Regions from separate parts of the Variovorax sp. 38R genome, predicted to be linked through region 1. Evidence: predicted binding sites of a transcription regulator. Region 1 holds the regulator's gene; the other holds the start of a gene.
The links. Region 1 encodes HrcA, which represses chaperone genes, less so after heat shock. Its sites were predicted from a motif close to TTAGCACTCNNNNNNNNNGAGTGCTAA; they were not measured.

Region 1 (7,808 bases):
TGGGCGCTTGCCGCGCAGCGAATGCGGGCAGCAGTGAAACCCTGTGCGAGGGCCCCAAACGAAAATAGCCTGGAAGAGAAACCCTTCCAGGCTATTCGAGAGATGGTGCGGCTGGCAGGAATTGAACCCACGACCCCTTGGTTCGTAGCCAAGTACTCTATCCAACTGAGCTACAGCCGCGCAGCCTTGAATTCTACCCCGCAGAAAGCGCTCTTCTGGCGAGGCCTTCAAAAAAGCTTCGCGGCACGGCGATGCGACAGCCTCAGGCCACTTGCTCGCCGCCCGCCTTGCGCCCCAGCAACCTCGCGGCCATGCGCTTCACCAGCAGGTAGAACAGCGGCACGAAGAAGATGCCCAGCGCCGTCGCCGCCAGCACGCCGCCGAACACACCAGTGCCGATCGCGGTCTGGCTGCCCGAACCCGCACCGGTGGCAAGGGCCAGCGGAATCACGCCCGCCAGGAAAGCCAGCGACGTCATCAGGATAGGTCGCAACCGCAAGCGCGCACCTTCGGCCACCGCCTCAAGCAGCGGCACGCCACGGCGCAACGCGGCTTCCGCGAACTCGATGATCAGGATCGCGTTCTTGGCCGACAGGCCGATGGTCGCAAGCAGGCCCACCTGGAAGTAGATGTCGTTCGACAACCCGCGCAGCGCCGCCGCGATCACCGCGCCGAGCACGCCCAGCGGAATCACCAGCATCACCGAGACCGGCACCGACCAGCTCTCGTACAGCGCCGCCAGGCACAGGAACACCACGAGGATCGACAGCGCGAACAACAGCGGTGCCTGCCCGCCCGACAGCCGCTCCTGGTACGACAGCCCGCTCCAGGCCTGGCCCGTGCCGCTCTGCTTCTTCGCCAGGGTCTCGATGGCTGCCATGGCCGTGCCCGAGCTGATGCCCTGCGCGGCCGCGCCCTGAATCTGCACCGCGGGCACGCCGTTGTAGCGCTCCAGCTGCGACGCGCCCTGCGACCAGTGCGTGGTCGCAAAGGCAGAGAACGGCGTCATCGCGCCCGTGCTGCCGCGCACGAACCACTGGCTGATGTCGTCCGGTGCCGAGCGGTACGGTGCATCGGCCTGCACGTACACGCGCTTCACGCGGCCGCGGTCGATGAAGTCGTTCACGTAGCTGCCGCCCCAAGCAATGCCCAGCGTGGTGTTCACGTCCTCCAGCGACAGGCGCAGGGCCGAGGCCTTCAGCTGGTCGATGTCGACCTGCAGCTGCGGCGTGCCGGCCACGCTGTTGGCGCGCACCGACTGCAGGCGCTTGTCCTTGTTGGCTTCGCGCACCAGTGTTTCGCGCGCCTGCAGCAGCCGCTCGGCGCCCATGCCCGAGGTGTCCTGCAGCCAGAACTCGAAGCCGTTCGATTCGCCCAGCCCCTCGATGGGCGGCGGCACCATGCCGAAGACCTCGGCGTCGCGCTGCTGCCTGGCCAGGGCCTTGCCAGCACGCTCGACGATGGCATGCGCGCGCTTGTCCGCACTGGCGCGTTCGGACCAGTCCTTCAGCGAGACAAACGCCATGCCCATGTTCTGCCCCGAGCCGCTGTAGCTCCAGCCGGTGAGCGTGAAGATGGTGTCGGTCGTGTCCTTCTCGGTTTCGAGAAAGTGCTTTTCGATGGCGCGGTTCACTTCGTCCGTGCGGCCCGCGGTGGCACCGGCCGGCAGCGTCGCAATCACCATCACGCTGCCCTGGTCCTCTTCGGGCAGGAAGCCGCCGGGCAGGCTCAGGTACAGCAGGCCCATGCCAGCCACGATGGCGACGTACACCGCCGTGAAGCGCAGCGGCTTGCGCAGGATGCGGCCCAGCACGCTCACATAGCGGCCCTGCGCAGCATCGAAGCGACGGTTGAACGCGCCCAGGAAGCCGCGCGTGCGCGGCGGCACGCCGGGCTTCAGGAAGCGCGCGCACAGCGCCGGAATGAGCACGATGGCCACCACCACCGACAGTGCCATCGACGCGATGATGGTCACCGAGAACTGCCGGTAGATCACGCCCACCGAGCCGCCGAAGAAGGCCATCGGCAGGAACACCGCCGACACCACGACCGCGATGCCCACCAGCGCACCTGTGATCTCTTGCATCGACTTGATCGTGGCCGCCTTCGCATCGAGCCCCTCTTCGTGCATAACGCGCTCGACGTTCTCCACCACCACGATCGCGTCGTCCACCAGCAGGCCGATGGCCAGCACCATGCCGAACAGCGTGAGCACGTTGATCGAATAGCCGAAGGCCGCGAGCACGCCGAAGGTGCCCAGCAGCACCACCGGCACGGTGATCGCGGGGATCACCGTGGCGCGCCAGTTCTGCAAGAACAGGAACATCACGACCACCACCAGCGCGATGGCCTCCAGCAGCGTCCGGATGACCGACTGGATCGAGATCTTGACGAAGCGCGTCGTGTCTTCCGCGTAGGCCACGCGCAGGCCGGCGGGCAGCGAGCGCTCCAGCTCGGCAATGCGCGCCTTCACCGCGCTGGCGGTGGTCAGCGCGTTGGCGCCGGGCGCCAGCATCACGGCCGAGCCCGCGGCCGGGTGGCCGTTCAGGCGCGTGGTCTCGGCATACGACTCGCTGCCGATCTCCACGCGTGCCACGTCGCCCAGCCGCACCACGGCGCCATCGGCCTGCGTCTTGAGCACGATGCCCTTGAACTGATCGGGCGTCTGCAGCCGCGAGAGCGCGGTGACGGTGGCGTTCAGGTGCTGCGTTGGCGCCGACGGCCGCGCGCCGATCTCGCCCACCGACACCTGCGTGTTCTGCGCGGCAATGGCAGCCGTGACGTCGGACGGCATCAGCTGGTAGCTGGCCAGCCGGTGCGGGTCGAGCCAGATGCGCATGGCGTACGCCGCGCCGAAGGCCTGCACCGAACCCACGCCATCGACGCGGCTGATGGGGTCGCGCAGGTTGCTGGCCATCCAGTCGGCGATGTCGGTGTCTGTGCGCTGGCCGGTCTCGTCGTAGAGCGCCACGATCAACAGGAAGTTGTTCTGCGACTTCGCGACCGTCACGCCCTGCTGCTGCACCGCCTGCGGCAGTCGGCTGGTGGCCTGGCTGACCTTGTTCTGCACCTGCACCTGCGCGGTGTCGGGGTCGATGCCTTGGCGGAAGGTGACGTTGATCTCGGCCCAGCCCGCCGAGCTGCTCGTCGACTTGAAGTACATCAGGCCGTCGATGCCCTTGAGCTGCTGCTCGAGCACCTGCGTCACGCTGTTTTCCACCGCCTGCGCCGAGGCGCCGGGGTAGTTGGCAGATACGACCACAGTGGGCGGCGCGATGTCCGGGTACTGCGACACCGGCAGCGTGCGAATGGCCACGCCGCCGGCCAGCATGATGAGGATGGCAATGACCCAGGCGAAGACGGGCCGCTGGATGAAGAAATTGGCGATCACGGAATGTCTTGTCGTTTCTCAATCGGCCGGCGAAGGCGCGGCGGCAGACGTTGCGCCCGCCGTGGACACCGGCACCGGCTTCACTTTTTCGCCGGGGCGCGCGCGTTGCAGACCGTCGACCACGAGGCGGTCGCCCTCGCGCAGGCCCTGGGTCACGACCCAGTGCTCGCCCTCGCTGCTGCGCACTTCGAGTGCGCGCAGCTCGACCTTGTTGTCGGCCCCCACCACCATCGCGGTCGGCTCGCCCTTCTCGTTGCGGGCCACGCCGCGCTGCGGTGCCAGGACGGCCTGCCGCTCCACGCCGGACTCGACCTGCGCACGCACGTACATGCCGGGCAGCAGCAGCCCTTGCGGGTTCGGAAATTCCGCGCGCAGCGTGACCGAGCCGGTGGCCGCATCGACGCTCACTTCGGAAAACTTCAGCGTGCCGGCATGCGGGTAAGGCAGGCCGTCTTCCATGCGCAGGCTCACCTTGGTGCTGGCCGGCGCCATGTCACCCGAGATGAAGCGGCGCTTGAGCTTCGTCAGCTCCAGGCTCGACTGCACCACGTCGACATAGATCGGGTCGAGCCGCTGAATCGTGGCCAGCGCCATCGCCTGGCCCGGCGCCACGAGCGCGCCTTCGGTCACGCCAGAGCGGCCGATGCGTCCCGCGATGGGCGCGGTGATGCGCGTGAAGTCGAGGTTGATGCGCGCCGCCTTCACAGCCGCCTGCGCGGCCTTCACGCCGGCTTGCGCCTGCACCAGCGCGGCCTGCGCCTCTTCGTGTTCCTGCCTGCTCACCGCATTGGCCTTGACCAGTTCGCCGAAGCGATCGGCCTTGCCGCGCAGGCTGGCGATGGTGGCCTGCGAAGTGGCCAGCGCGGCTTGCGCCTGCTCGTGCGCGGCCTCGAACGGGCCAGGCTCGATCTCGTACAGCACCTGCCCCGCGCGGACCATGCCGCCCTCTTCGAACAGCCGCTTGCGCACGATGCCGTTGACCTGCGGCCGCACCTCGGAGACGCGGTAAGCGGCCGTGCGGCCCGAGAGCTCGGTGTGCACGGCCACATCGCTGGCGTGCAGGACGACCACGCCGACTTCGGGCGGCGCGTCATCGGTGGTGGGAGCCTGCTTGGCGCCGCATGCAGCGAGCGCGAGCAAGGCTATCGAAAGCAGAAGCTTGAAAGGGGTGGTCATGGCCATCGGGAATCGCGGTGCGGTACGACGCGCACGGGGGATCGCCCGGCTGGTTACATTTGCACCCAAATGGTGCATTCTGCCTTCGATGTTGCGTTGCAACCTGAAGCAATCCTGTGTTCGCCGTAGGTGAAATCGGCGGCGGCCGTGAGCGCCGCTCGCGCGCCCACACAGGCAAAGAAAAAGGCCGCATGCTGCGGCCTTCGTCGGAGTGTCTACAGAGGGGGAATGTGGTGGTAGGCCGTGAGTGGCTTGAACACTCGACCAACGGATTATGAGTCCGCTGCTCTAACCAACTGAGCTAACGGCCCACGCGGGCCCGATTCTATGCGCGGCGCGCGGCCACCTACTTGCGGTAGCTCAGCGCGTTGCTCACCAGCCGCGACGTGATGTCGACGATCTGGATCATGCGGTCGTACGGCATGCGGGTCGGGCCGATCACGCCCAGCGTGCCGACCACCTGGCCGTCGACCTCGTAATTGGCGCTGACGATCGACAGCTCCTCAAAGGGCACGACCTGGCTTTCGCCGCCGATGAAGATGCGCACGCCCTCGGCCTTGCTCGACACGTCGAGCAGCCGCATCAGCTGCGCCTTCTCCTCGAAAAGATCGAAGGCGCGCCGCAGCTGTCCCATGTCGCTGGAGAAATCGGTCACCGACAGCAGGTTGCGCTCGCCGGAAATCACGACGTCGTCCGCCTTGGCATCGGTGAGCACCTCGGAGCTGACCTGCACCGCGGCCTGCATCAGCGCGGCGATTTCACCGCGCAGCTTTTCGACCTCGGACTGGAGCCGGTCGCGCACCTGCTCGATCGTCAGGCCCGCGAAGTGCGCATTGATGTAGTTCGAGGCCTCGACCAGCTGCGACTGCGAGTAGTCGGACTCCGGAAAGATCACGCGGTTCTGCACGTCACCGTCGGGCGACACGATGATCACCAGCAGCCGCCGCTCCGAGAGGCGCAAGAATTCGATCTGCTTGAACACCGAGGCGCGCCGCGGCGCCATCACGACGCCGACGAACTGAGACAGGTTCGACAGCAGGTGGGCGGCGTTGGCGATCACCTTCTGCGGCTGGTCGGCCGCCAGGCTCGGCGTGCTCATCTGCTCGCGCTGCGCGGTCAGCATGGTGTCGACGAAGAGCCGGTAGCCGCGCGTGGTCGGCACGCGTCCGGCCGAGGTATGAGGGCTTGCAATGAGCCCCAGCGCCTCGAGGTCGGACATGACGTTGCGGATGGTCGCGGGTGAGAGATCCAGCCCCGCCGAACGCGAGAGCGTGCGTGATCCGACGGGTTGCCCATCGGCGATGTAACGCTCGACCAGCGTCTTCAACAGCAACTTGGCACGGTCGTCCAGCATTGCAAGATTTTAGTGTTGTAATTTGTTAGCTATGACCTCTCGCTTTCGTCACGTCGCCCTGATCGGCAAATACCAGGCTTCCGGCGCCCGGGCGCAAGCCGATGCGCGCGACGGCGTGATGGAGGGCATTGGCGCCTTCCTCGAATCGCAGGGTTGCACGGTGTTCGTGGAACGCTCGTCCTGCGAGGACACCGACGCGCCACCGCACCCGCGCTACCAGGCGCTGTCGGTCGAAGAAATCGGCCAGCGCTGCGACCTCGGGCTCGTGGTCGGCGGTGACGGCACCATGCTCGGCATCGGCCGGCAGCTCGCGTGCTACGGCATCCCGCTGATCGGCATCAACCGCGGCCGGCTCGGCTTCATCACCGACATCCCGCTCGACAACTACCAGGCCACACTGATCCCGATGCTGGCCGGCGAATACGAAGAAGACCACCGCAGCCTGATGCACGCGCAGGTGATCCGCGACGAGGCCGTGGTGTTCGACGCGCTCGCGATGAACGACGTGGTGGTCAACCGCGGCGCCACCTCGGGGATGGTCGAGATGCGCGTGTCGGTGGGCCGGCATTTCGTGGCCAACCAGCGCGCCGACGGGCTGATCATCGCGTCGCCCACGGGCTCGACGGCCTACGCGCTGTCGGCCGGCGGGCCGCTGCTGCATCCGGCGGTGCCGGGCTGGGTGATGGTGCCGATCGCGCCGCACACGCTGTCGAACCGCCCCGTGCTGCTACCCGATGCCGACGAGATCGTGATCGAGCTGGTGAGCGGGCGCGACGCCAGCGCCAATTTCGACATGCAGTCGCTCGCCTCGCTCGCCATCGGCGACCGCGTGGTGGTGCGCCGCTCCGACTTCCGGGTGCGCTTCCTGCATCCGCGCGGCTGGAGCTACTTCGACACGCTGCGGAAAAAACTCCATTGGAACGAAGGGGGCTCCTGAATGAAGGACCATGCCCCCCGCTTGAGGACGAACTGAGATGGCTTTGCGACGCATCGCACTGCGCGACTTCGTGATCGTGCGGTCCCTTGAACTCGATCTGTCGGCCGGCTTCACGGTGCTGACCGGGGAAACCGGCGCCGGCAAGTCCATCCTGATCGACGCGCTGCAGCTGGCGCTGGGCAACCGCGCCGACGCCGGTGCCGTGCGCGAAGGCGCCGAGCGGCTCGACGTGAGCGCCGAGTTCGATGCCGACCCGGCCCTGGCCGACTGGCTCGACGAAGGCGGTTTCGAGGTCGGCGACGGCCTGCTGCTGCGCCGCACGGTCGACCTGCAGGGACGCAGCCGCGGCTGGATCAACGGCAGTCCCGCCACCGCCACGCAGTTGCGCGAACTCGGCGACCGCCTGCTCGACATCCACGGCCAGCACGCTTGGCAGAGCCTGACCCGCCCCGAGGCCGTGCGCGGCCTGCTCGACGCCTACGCGGGCGCGCGCACCGACGCGCTCGACGCGGCCTGGCACAGCTGGCGGCAGGCGCTTTCGGCGCTCGAGCACGCACGCTCGGCGCAAGACTCGCTGCAGCGCGAGCGCGAGCGGCTGCAGTGGCAGATCTCCGAAGTCGCGAAGCTGGCGCCAGGCGCCGACGAGTGGGACGAACTCTCGGCCCACCATTCGCGCATCTCGAACGCGCAGGCGCTCATCGACGCGGCCCAGGGCGCGAGCCAGGCGCTCGAAGACGACGACAACGGCGCCCTCGCCGCCCTCACCCGCGCCGCGACGCTGCTGCAGAACTGCGAGCACATCGAGCCCGAATTCCGCACATTGGGCGAGGTGCTGGCTTCCTGCGTGGCGCAGGCCTCGGACGCGGCCCACTCGCTGCACGGCTACCTGCGCGACGCCGACACCGATCCGAAGACCCTCGCCGAACTCGACGAACGCATGGGCCTGTGGA
Region 2 (7,808 bases), 2.3 Mb from region 1:
TGCTCTTCGGCCTCACGCATGCCCACGGCCCCGCAGAGATCGCCTATGCCGTGGTCGAGGGCGTGAGCTTTGGTCTTCGTGATGGCTTCGACACGCTGCGCTTGCCGGCCGACATGCCGCTGCGCGAAGTCGCGCTCGTGGGTGGCGGTGCGCGCAGTGTCTGGTGGGGGCAGTTGCTGGCCGACATCTTCCAGGTGGAGCTCACGCTCTACGCTGGCAGCGAGACGGGCGGTGCGCTCGGTGCGGCGCGGTTGGCGTGGCTGGCCGATGGGGGTGCGGTGGCCGACGTGTGCACGCTGCCGCCGGTGAAGCAGACGCTGGTGCCCTCAGCCGAAGGGGCCAGTGGGCACAAGACGCGGCATGCGCGTTTTCAGGTGCTCTACATGGCGCTGCGCGATCAGTTTCGATAAACGTCGCGCGCAATGAAAAAGGGCCGCTTGCGCGGCCCTTTCGTTTGGTGAGCAGAGCTCAGCCGGGCATTACATGCCCATGCCGCCCATGCCGCCCATGCCACCCATGTCAGGCATGCCGCCGCCGGCGCCCGACTCGTCCTTCGGAGCGTCAGCGATCATGGCTTCGGTCGTCAGCAGCAGCGAGGACACCGAAGCGGCGTTCTGCAGTGCAGTGCGGGTGACCTTCGTCGGGTCCAGGATGCCCAGCTCGAGCATGTCGCCGTACGTGTCGTTCGCAGCGTTGAAGCCGTAGTTGCCCTTGCCGGCCAACACAGCGTTCACCACCACCGAGGCTTCGCCGCCGGCGTTGTTCACGATTTCGCGCAGGGGGGCTTCGATGGCCTTCAGCACCAGCTTGATGCCGGCTTCCTGGTCGGCGTTGTCGCCCTTGACCGAGTCGCCCACAGCTTGCTTGGCACGCAGCAGAGCCACGCCGCCGCCAGCCACAACGCCTTCTTCCACTGCAGCGCGGGTGGCGTGCAGGGCGTCTTCGACGCGAGCCTTCTTTTCCTTCATTTCGACTTCGGTGGCAGCGCCAACCTTGATCACTGCAACGCCGCCGGCCAGCTTGGCCACGCGCTCTTGCAGCTTTTCACGGTCGTAGTCGCTGGTCGCTTCTTCGATCTGAACGCGCACTTGCTTCACGCGGGCTTCGATGTCACCCGCAGCGCCAGCGCCGTCGATGATGATCGTGTTTTCCTTGCCCACTTCGATGCGCTTGGCTTGACCCAGGTCGGCCAGCGTCACCTTTTCGAGCGTCAGGCCCACTTCTTCAGCGATGACCTTGCCGCCCGTCAGGATGGCGATGTCTTCCAGCATGGCCTTGCGGCGGTCGCCGAAGCCAGGAGCCTTGACAGCCACGACCTTCAGGATGCCGCGGATCGTGTTCACGACCAGCGTAGCCAGGGCTTCGCCTTCGACTTCTTCGGCAATGATCAGCAGCGGACGGCCAGCCTTGGCGACTTGCTCCAGCACCGGCAGCAGGTCACGGATGTTGCTGATCTTCTTGTCGAACAGCAGCACGAAGGGGTTGTCCAACAGCGCCGATTGCTTCTCGGGGTTGTTGATGAAGTAGGGCGACAGGTAGCCGCGGTCGAACTGCATGCCTTCGACGACGTCGAGTTCGCTGTCCAGCGACTTGCCGTCTTCCACGGTGATCACGCCTTCCTTGCCGACCTTGTCCATCGCGTCAGCGATGAGCTTGCCGATGGTTTCGTCGCTGTTGGCCGAGATGGAGCCGACTTGCGCGATTTCCTTGGAGGTGGTGGTGGGCTTGGAAGCCTTCTTCAGCTCGGCGACCAGGGCCGTGACAGCCTTGTCGATGCCGCGCTTCAGGTCCATCGGGTTCATGCCGGCAGCCACCAGCTTGAAACCTTCGCGAACGATGGCTTGGGCCAGGACCGTGGCGGTCGTGGTGCCGTCACCAGCGTTGTCGCTGGTCTTGGAGGCCACTTCCTTCACGAGCTGGGCGCCCATGTTCTGCAGCTTGTCCTTGAGTTCGATTTCCTTGGCCACGGACACACCGTCCTTGGTCACGGTGGGGGCGCCGAACGAACGCTCGAGCACCACGTTGCGGCCCTTGGGGCCCAGGGTCACTTTGACTGCGTTGGCCAGGATGTTGACACCCTCGACCATGCGTGCGCGGGCTTCTCCGCCGAAGACTACGTCTTTTGCTGCCATGATGAATTAACTCCGAATGGATTGAATTTGGATGAGATCGAAAGGAGGAGAAGAATTACTTCTCGACGACTGCGAACAGGTCGTCTTCCTTCATCACGAGCAGTTCGTCGCCATCGACCTTGACGGTCTGGCCGCTGTACTTGCCGAACAGGACGCGGTCGCCGACCTTGACGGTCAGTGCGGCCAGTTCGCCCTTGTCGTTGCGCTTGCCCGGGCCCACGGCCAGGACTTCACCCTGATCGGGCTTTTCGGCGGCTGCGTCGGGGATGACGATGCCAGAGGCGGTCTTGGTTTCGCTGTCAACACGCTTGACGATCACGCGATCGGCCAAAGGACGAAGTTTCATTGCATCTCCTGGAAGGGTAAGAAACGGGTTTGTTTGTGGTCGGACGCCGGAGAAACCGGCGACCTGTCGACTGGATGGGAGGGCTGTTAGCACTCGTCAGCAGCGAGTGCTAATCATAAGGGCATTCGATGACCTTTCAAGAGCGAGGGCCCGCAACGGCTGCCGCACGACCGTGCTTTCGAGGGGACACAGGGGCGCGCCGGGCTGCACTAAAATGAGAACCATTCTTATTAATGGTTTGCCCGTGCCGCCACCGCAAGTGGCAGAGGTCACCCTTGGCGTTCACCGAAGTCGCACCCTCTCAGCCCGTCGAAGTCCTGTACAGCGACCACCATGGGTGGCTGCGCGGCTGGCTGCGCAAGCGACTGGGCAATGCCTTCGACGCGGCGGACATTGCGCACGACACCTACCTGCGCATCCTGTCGTCGGGCCGGGTGCCGCCGCCGGACGAGTCGCGCCGCCACCTGACGCAGATCGCCAACGGGCTGGTGATCGACCTGTACCGGCGCCGCCAGATCGAGGCCGCGTACATGGAAGCGATCGCGCTGGGGCCCGAGGCGCTGGCGCCGTCTGAAGAAGAACGCGCACTTGCGCTCGAGGCGCTGCTCGAACTCGACACGATCCTGCAAGGCCTGCCGGCCAAGGCCCGCACTGCCTTGCTGCTGTGCCGGCTCGACGGGCTCAGCTACCGCGAGATCGCGCAGGAACTCGGCGTGAGTGTGTCCTCGGTCGAGAAATACATCGCGGCCGGCCTGCAGGCCTGCTACCAAGTGATGCACGCATGAGTTCCGTCGCCCCAACCGTCGACGCCAATCCGATCGACCCCGCCGTCGTGCAGCGCGGGGCGCAGTGGATGGCGCGCCTGTGGTCGGGCGAGGCTAGTGATCAGGACCGCGCGGCCTGCGAGCGCTGGCGCGCGCAGCACCCCGACCACGAGCGCGCCTGGTGCCGTCTGCTGGGTTTCGACGACAAGCTGCACGGCGTACCGCGCGACGTGGCGAGCCACGCATTGCGCGCCGCGCCGCCGCGCCGCGTGCAGGCCTCGCGCCGCCGCGCGCTGCAGCTGCTCGGCCTGACCGTGGCCGTCGGCGGGCTGGCCGCGGCCGTGCGCCGCACCGACGGCTGGCAGCTGGTGGCGTCCGACATCGGCACGCGCACGGGCGAGATCCGCGAGATCACGCTGCCCGACGGCACGCGGGTCGTGCTGTCCACCGCCACGGCCATCGACGTGCGCTTCGACGCGCACGAGCGCCGCATCGTGCTGCGTGCCGGCGAAATTCTGGTGACGAGCGCGCCCGACCCGGCCGCCACGCACCGCCCGCTGCGCGTGCAAAGCCGCGAGGGCACGGTCGAGGCGCTGGGCACCCGCTTCACCGTGCGCCAGGACGAGGCGTCGTCGCATGTGGCCGTGTTCGAGGGCGCGATCGAAGTGCGCCCCGCGCGCGCCACCGCCGACGCCGTGCGCGTCGACGCCGGCGAGCGCACGGTCTTCTTCGCCGACAGCGCGCAGCCGCCCGAGGCCGCGCCCGACAGCGCCGCCGCCTGGGCGCGCGGCGTGCTGGTGGCCGAGGCGATGCGCGTGGACGACTTCGTCGCCGAACTCGCGCGCTTCCGGCCCGGCCTGCTGCGCTGCGCGCCCGAGGTGGCGGCGCTGCGTGTGACCGGCGTCTTCTCGCTGCACGACACCGACCGGGCGCTGCAGAACCTGGCGTCCGCGCTGCCGGTGTCGCTGGCCTACCGCTCCCGCTACTGGGTGACGGTGCAGGCGCGGTGACGGCGCCCCTCGCGCCGTCGTTACAAATTTCTTTCGCCATGGCTTGAGGTTTTGCCGCGCTCGCCCGGGAGACAGGGGAGTGCATAGAAATCTTCCGAACTGAAAGGACTCCCGCCATGGCGACCCGTCTCCCCCAGCGCCCCGCTGCCATCCGTCACTTGCCGCTGCCACGCCCTGGCCTCGCGGCCTTCGCGACCCACCGCATCGCCGCTTCGGCGCGGGCCGCGCTGGTGATGGGCCTGGCGCTCGGCGCGGCCGGTGCCGTGGTGCTGCCCGCGCAGGCCCAGCCGGCGGCGCGCCCGGTCGCCGACGGCGCGCGCAGCTTCAACATTCCGGCCGGTCCGCTCGACCGCGCGCTGGGCGGCTTCGCCAGCGCTGCGGGCATCGAGCTGTCGGTCGACGCGAGCCTGCTGCAGGGCCGCAACACCGCGGGCCTGGCCGGCAGCTTCACCGTGGGCGACGGCTTTGCCGAGCTGCTGCGCGGCCACGGCCTGCAGGCGGTGCGCCAGCCCAACGGCAGCTACACGCTGGGCCGCTCGCCCGTTCCCGCGTCCGCGGCGTCGGGCGCGGCATCGCCGAACGCAACCGCCGGCGGCACCGTGCTGCCGGTGGTGACCGTGCAGGCCGCCGGCCCGCAGGAAACCGCCACCGGCCCGGTGCAGGGCTACGTCGCCAAGCGCAGCGCCAGCGCCACCAAGACCGACACCTCGCTGCTGGAGACGCCGCAGCTCATCAACGTGGTCACGCGCGCGCAGATGGACGACCAGGGCGCGCGCACCGTGGCGGAGGCGCTGCGCTACACGGCGGGCGTGCTGGCCGAGCCCAACGGCTTCGACGTGCGCTACGACTGGAACTACATCCGCGGCTACAACACCTTCGGCACTCAGTGGCTGGACGGCCTGCCGATGCCCGGCGATCCGTCGAGCTATGCGGTGCCGCGCATCCCGGCCTACGGGCTGGAGCGCATCGAGGTCATCAAGGGTCCGGCGTCGGTGCTCTACGGCAAGTCGATTCCCGGCGGCCTGCTCAACCAGGTGTCGAAGCGGCCGCAGGCTGAAGCCCAGCGCGAGGTGCAGGTCACGGCCACCAACTTCGGCGGTGCCCAGGTGGCGGCGGACCTCACGGGCCCGATCGACAAGGACGGCCAGTGGCTCTACCGGCTCGTGGCGCTGCGGCGCGACGCGCACACGCAGGTCGACCACGAGCGCGACACGCAGACCATGATCGCGCCGAGCTTCACGTGGCGCCCGTCGGCCGCCACGTCGCTCACGCTGCAGATGCACTACCAGAAGGACGATCCGCGGATGAGCCCGCGCTTCTATCCGGTGGTCGGCTCGCACACGCCGAGCGCGCTGTTCGGCTACATCCCGCGCAGCCTGTACCTCGGCGAGCCGTCCACCGACAGCTTCAACCGCACGTACAAGTCGATCGGCTATGCGTTCGAGCACCGCTTCAACGACACCTTCGCCGTGCGCCAGAACCTGCGCTACGGCCACGCCGAGCAGGACATGTTCCTGGTGCGCGTGCACCCGTTCAACGCCTACCGGCCCGACGGCCACACGATGAACCGCGTCTCGGCCATCTCGGACGACGACATCCGCTCGCTGTCGGTCGACACGCAGGTCGAAGCCAAGGTGCGCACCGGCCCGCTGGAGCACACGCTGCTGGCCGGCGTGGACCACCTGCGCGGAAAGCTCTCGTTCAACTTCGCCAACAGCGCCGTGGGCGTGCCGTCGCTGGACGTGCTGAACCCGGTGTACGGCCTGCCCGTGACGCGGCCGACCGCGTACACCACCTCGAACCTGCAGCAGCTGCAGCAGACCGGCCTGTACGTGCAGGACCAGATCCGCTGGGGCCGCGCCATCGCCACGCTGGGCCTGCGCCACGACCGCTCGTCCATCGACACCACGAACCGCACGCTGGCCTCGCGACCCACGGTCGCCACCGACGATTCGGCGACCACCGGCCGCGTCGGCCTCACCTACGTGTTCGACAGCGGCATCGCGCCCTACGCGAGCTACTCGACCTCGTTCCTGCCGACCTCCGGCGTGGACCGGCTCAACCGGCCGTTCCAGGCGCAGAAGGGCCGGCAGTTCGAGGTGGGCCTGAAGTACGAGCCCGTCGGCGGCTGGGGCTTCATGACGGCTTCGCTGTTCCGCAACGAACTGGAGAACGGCCTCACGCCCGACGGGCTCAACGCGCAGTACTCGGTGCAGACCGGCCGCCAGCGCCTGCGCGGGCTCGAGCTGGAAGCCAAGGCTGAACTCACGTCGCGCCTGAGCCTCATCGCCGCCTACTCGTACACCGACTCGGAAGTGCGCAGCAGCAACGACCGCGTCGCGTTGGGCCAGGACATGCTGCGCACGCCGCGGCACCAGGCCTCGGCCTGGATGGACTACCGCTTCGAGAGCGTGCCCGGCCTGCAGGCGGGCATCGGCGCGCGCTACATGTCGGCCTACGACACGGCGCCCACCTACGACCCGGCGCTGCGCATTCCCTCGCTGTTCCTCTGGGACCTCGGCGCCTCGTATGACCTGGGCATGCTGAGCGAGACCCTGAAAGGCGCGCGGCTGCGACTGACTTTGGCCAACGTGTCCGACAAGCGTTACGTCTCGCACTGCCTGATGAGCAACGGCTCGCCCTGCAACTACGGCGCGCGCCGCACCGCCACCGCCACGCTGTCGTACGCCTGGTGATGGTGTTGCTCTTGTCGAGCCTGGGCACCGCGCTCGGCGCGCTGTGCGTGTACCGTGCTGCGCCGCGGCAGCGTCTGGGGGGCCCGCTGCGGCGCCCCGCGTGGCTGCGCGGCGCCGGCTGTGCGCTGATGCTGGCGGGTGTCGCGGGCCTGTGCCGCGCGCTGCATCCGGCGGCCGGCTTCTTCACCGCGCTTACGCTCGTCATGTGCGTGTGGATCGCGCTGCCCTACCTCACGGCCGGGCGGCCCGCACCGTCGGAGGACGTCGATGGCGCGCAGTGAGCCCCGCACCCGCACCACGTGGCTGTCGCTGAGCCTGGCCGGCACGCTGCTGGGCTTCGGCCTGGCGATCGCGCTGTCGGGCCTGTTCGCCTGGCTCGGGCCCGGCGGCCTGGCGCCGCTCAACAAGTACCAGTTCAACATGTGGATCGTGCCGCCGCTGTGGCTCGCCGCCTGCGCGGCCGTGTTCATGGCGCGCTCGGCGTGGCGCGCCTGGGCCTGGCTGGGCGCGGCCAACCTGCTGGCCTATGCGGCCTTGTTTGCCGTGCGGCAAGGGCAGGGCTGAGCGATGCGCGCAGACACCCTTCGCACCTACAAGACGCTCCACACCTGGACCGGCATCGTCGCCGGGCTGGCGCTCTTCATCGCCTTCTATGCCGGCGCGCTCACGATGTTCAAGGCGCCGCTCGCGCGCTGGGCCACGCCGCCTGTGGCGGGCGTCGCCTCATCGCCCGCGCAGGCCGACGCGCTCATCGCACAGGCGATGACCGCGCGGCCCGATGCGCGCGCCGACTTCACGCTGTACCTAGGTGATGCCGCCATTGCGCCGCACATCGTCTGGAAGCCGCGCGGCCAGGCCAC

Region 2: a site for HrcA is predicted at 2,565-2,591, ahead of IG196_RS03985 (co-chaperone GroES). Genes of this name have one in related genera too.

Annotation. Positions count from the first base shown of each region.
Region 1 covers NZ_CP062121.1:5,471,614-5,479,421, forward strand. The annotation lists tRNA gene IG196_RS25360 (tRNA-Arg) at 104-180, opposite strand; gene IG196_RS25365 (efflux RND transporter permease subunit) at 263-3,391, opposite strand; gene IG196_RS25370 (efflux RND transporter periplasmic adaptor subunit) at 3,410-4,567, opposite strand; tRNA gene IG196_RS25375 (tRNA-Ile) at 4,802-4,878, opposite strand; gene hrcA (heat-inducible transcriptional repressor HrcA) at 4,914-5,921, opposite strand; gene IG196_RS25385 (NAD kinase) at 5,953-6,858, shown strand; gene recN (DNA repair protein RecN) at 6,896-7,808, shown strand, end outside.
Region 2 covers NZ_CP062121.1:896,355-904,162, forward strand. The annotation lists gene xylB (xylulokinase) at 1-410, shown strand, start outside; gene groL (chaperonin GroEL) at 480-2,132, opposite strand; gene IG196_RS03985 (co-chaperone GroES) at 2,188-2,478, opposite strand; gene IG196_RS03990 (sigma-70 family RNA polymerase sigma factor) at 2,712-3,263, shown strand; gene IG196_RS03995 (FecR domain-containing protein) at 3,260-4,252, shown strand; gene IG196_RS04000 (TonB-dependent siderophore receptor) at 4,369-6,948, shown strand; gene IG196_RS04005 (hypothetical protein) at 6,945-7,229, shown strand; gene IG196_RS04010 (hypothetical protein) at 7,216-7,512, shown strand; gene IG196_RS04015 (PepSY-associated TM helix domain-containing protein) at 7,516-7,808, shown strand, end outside.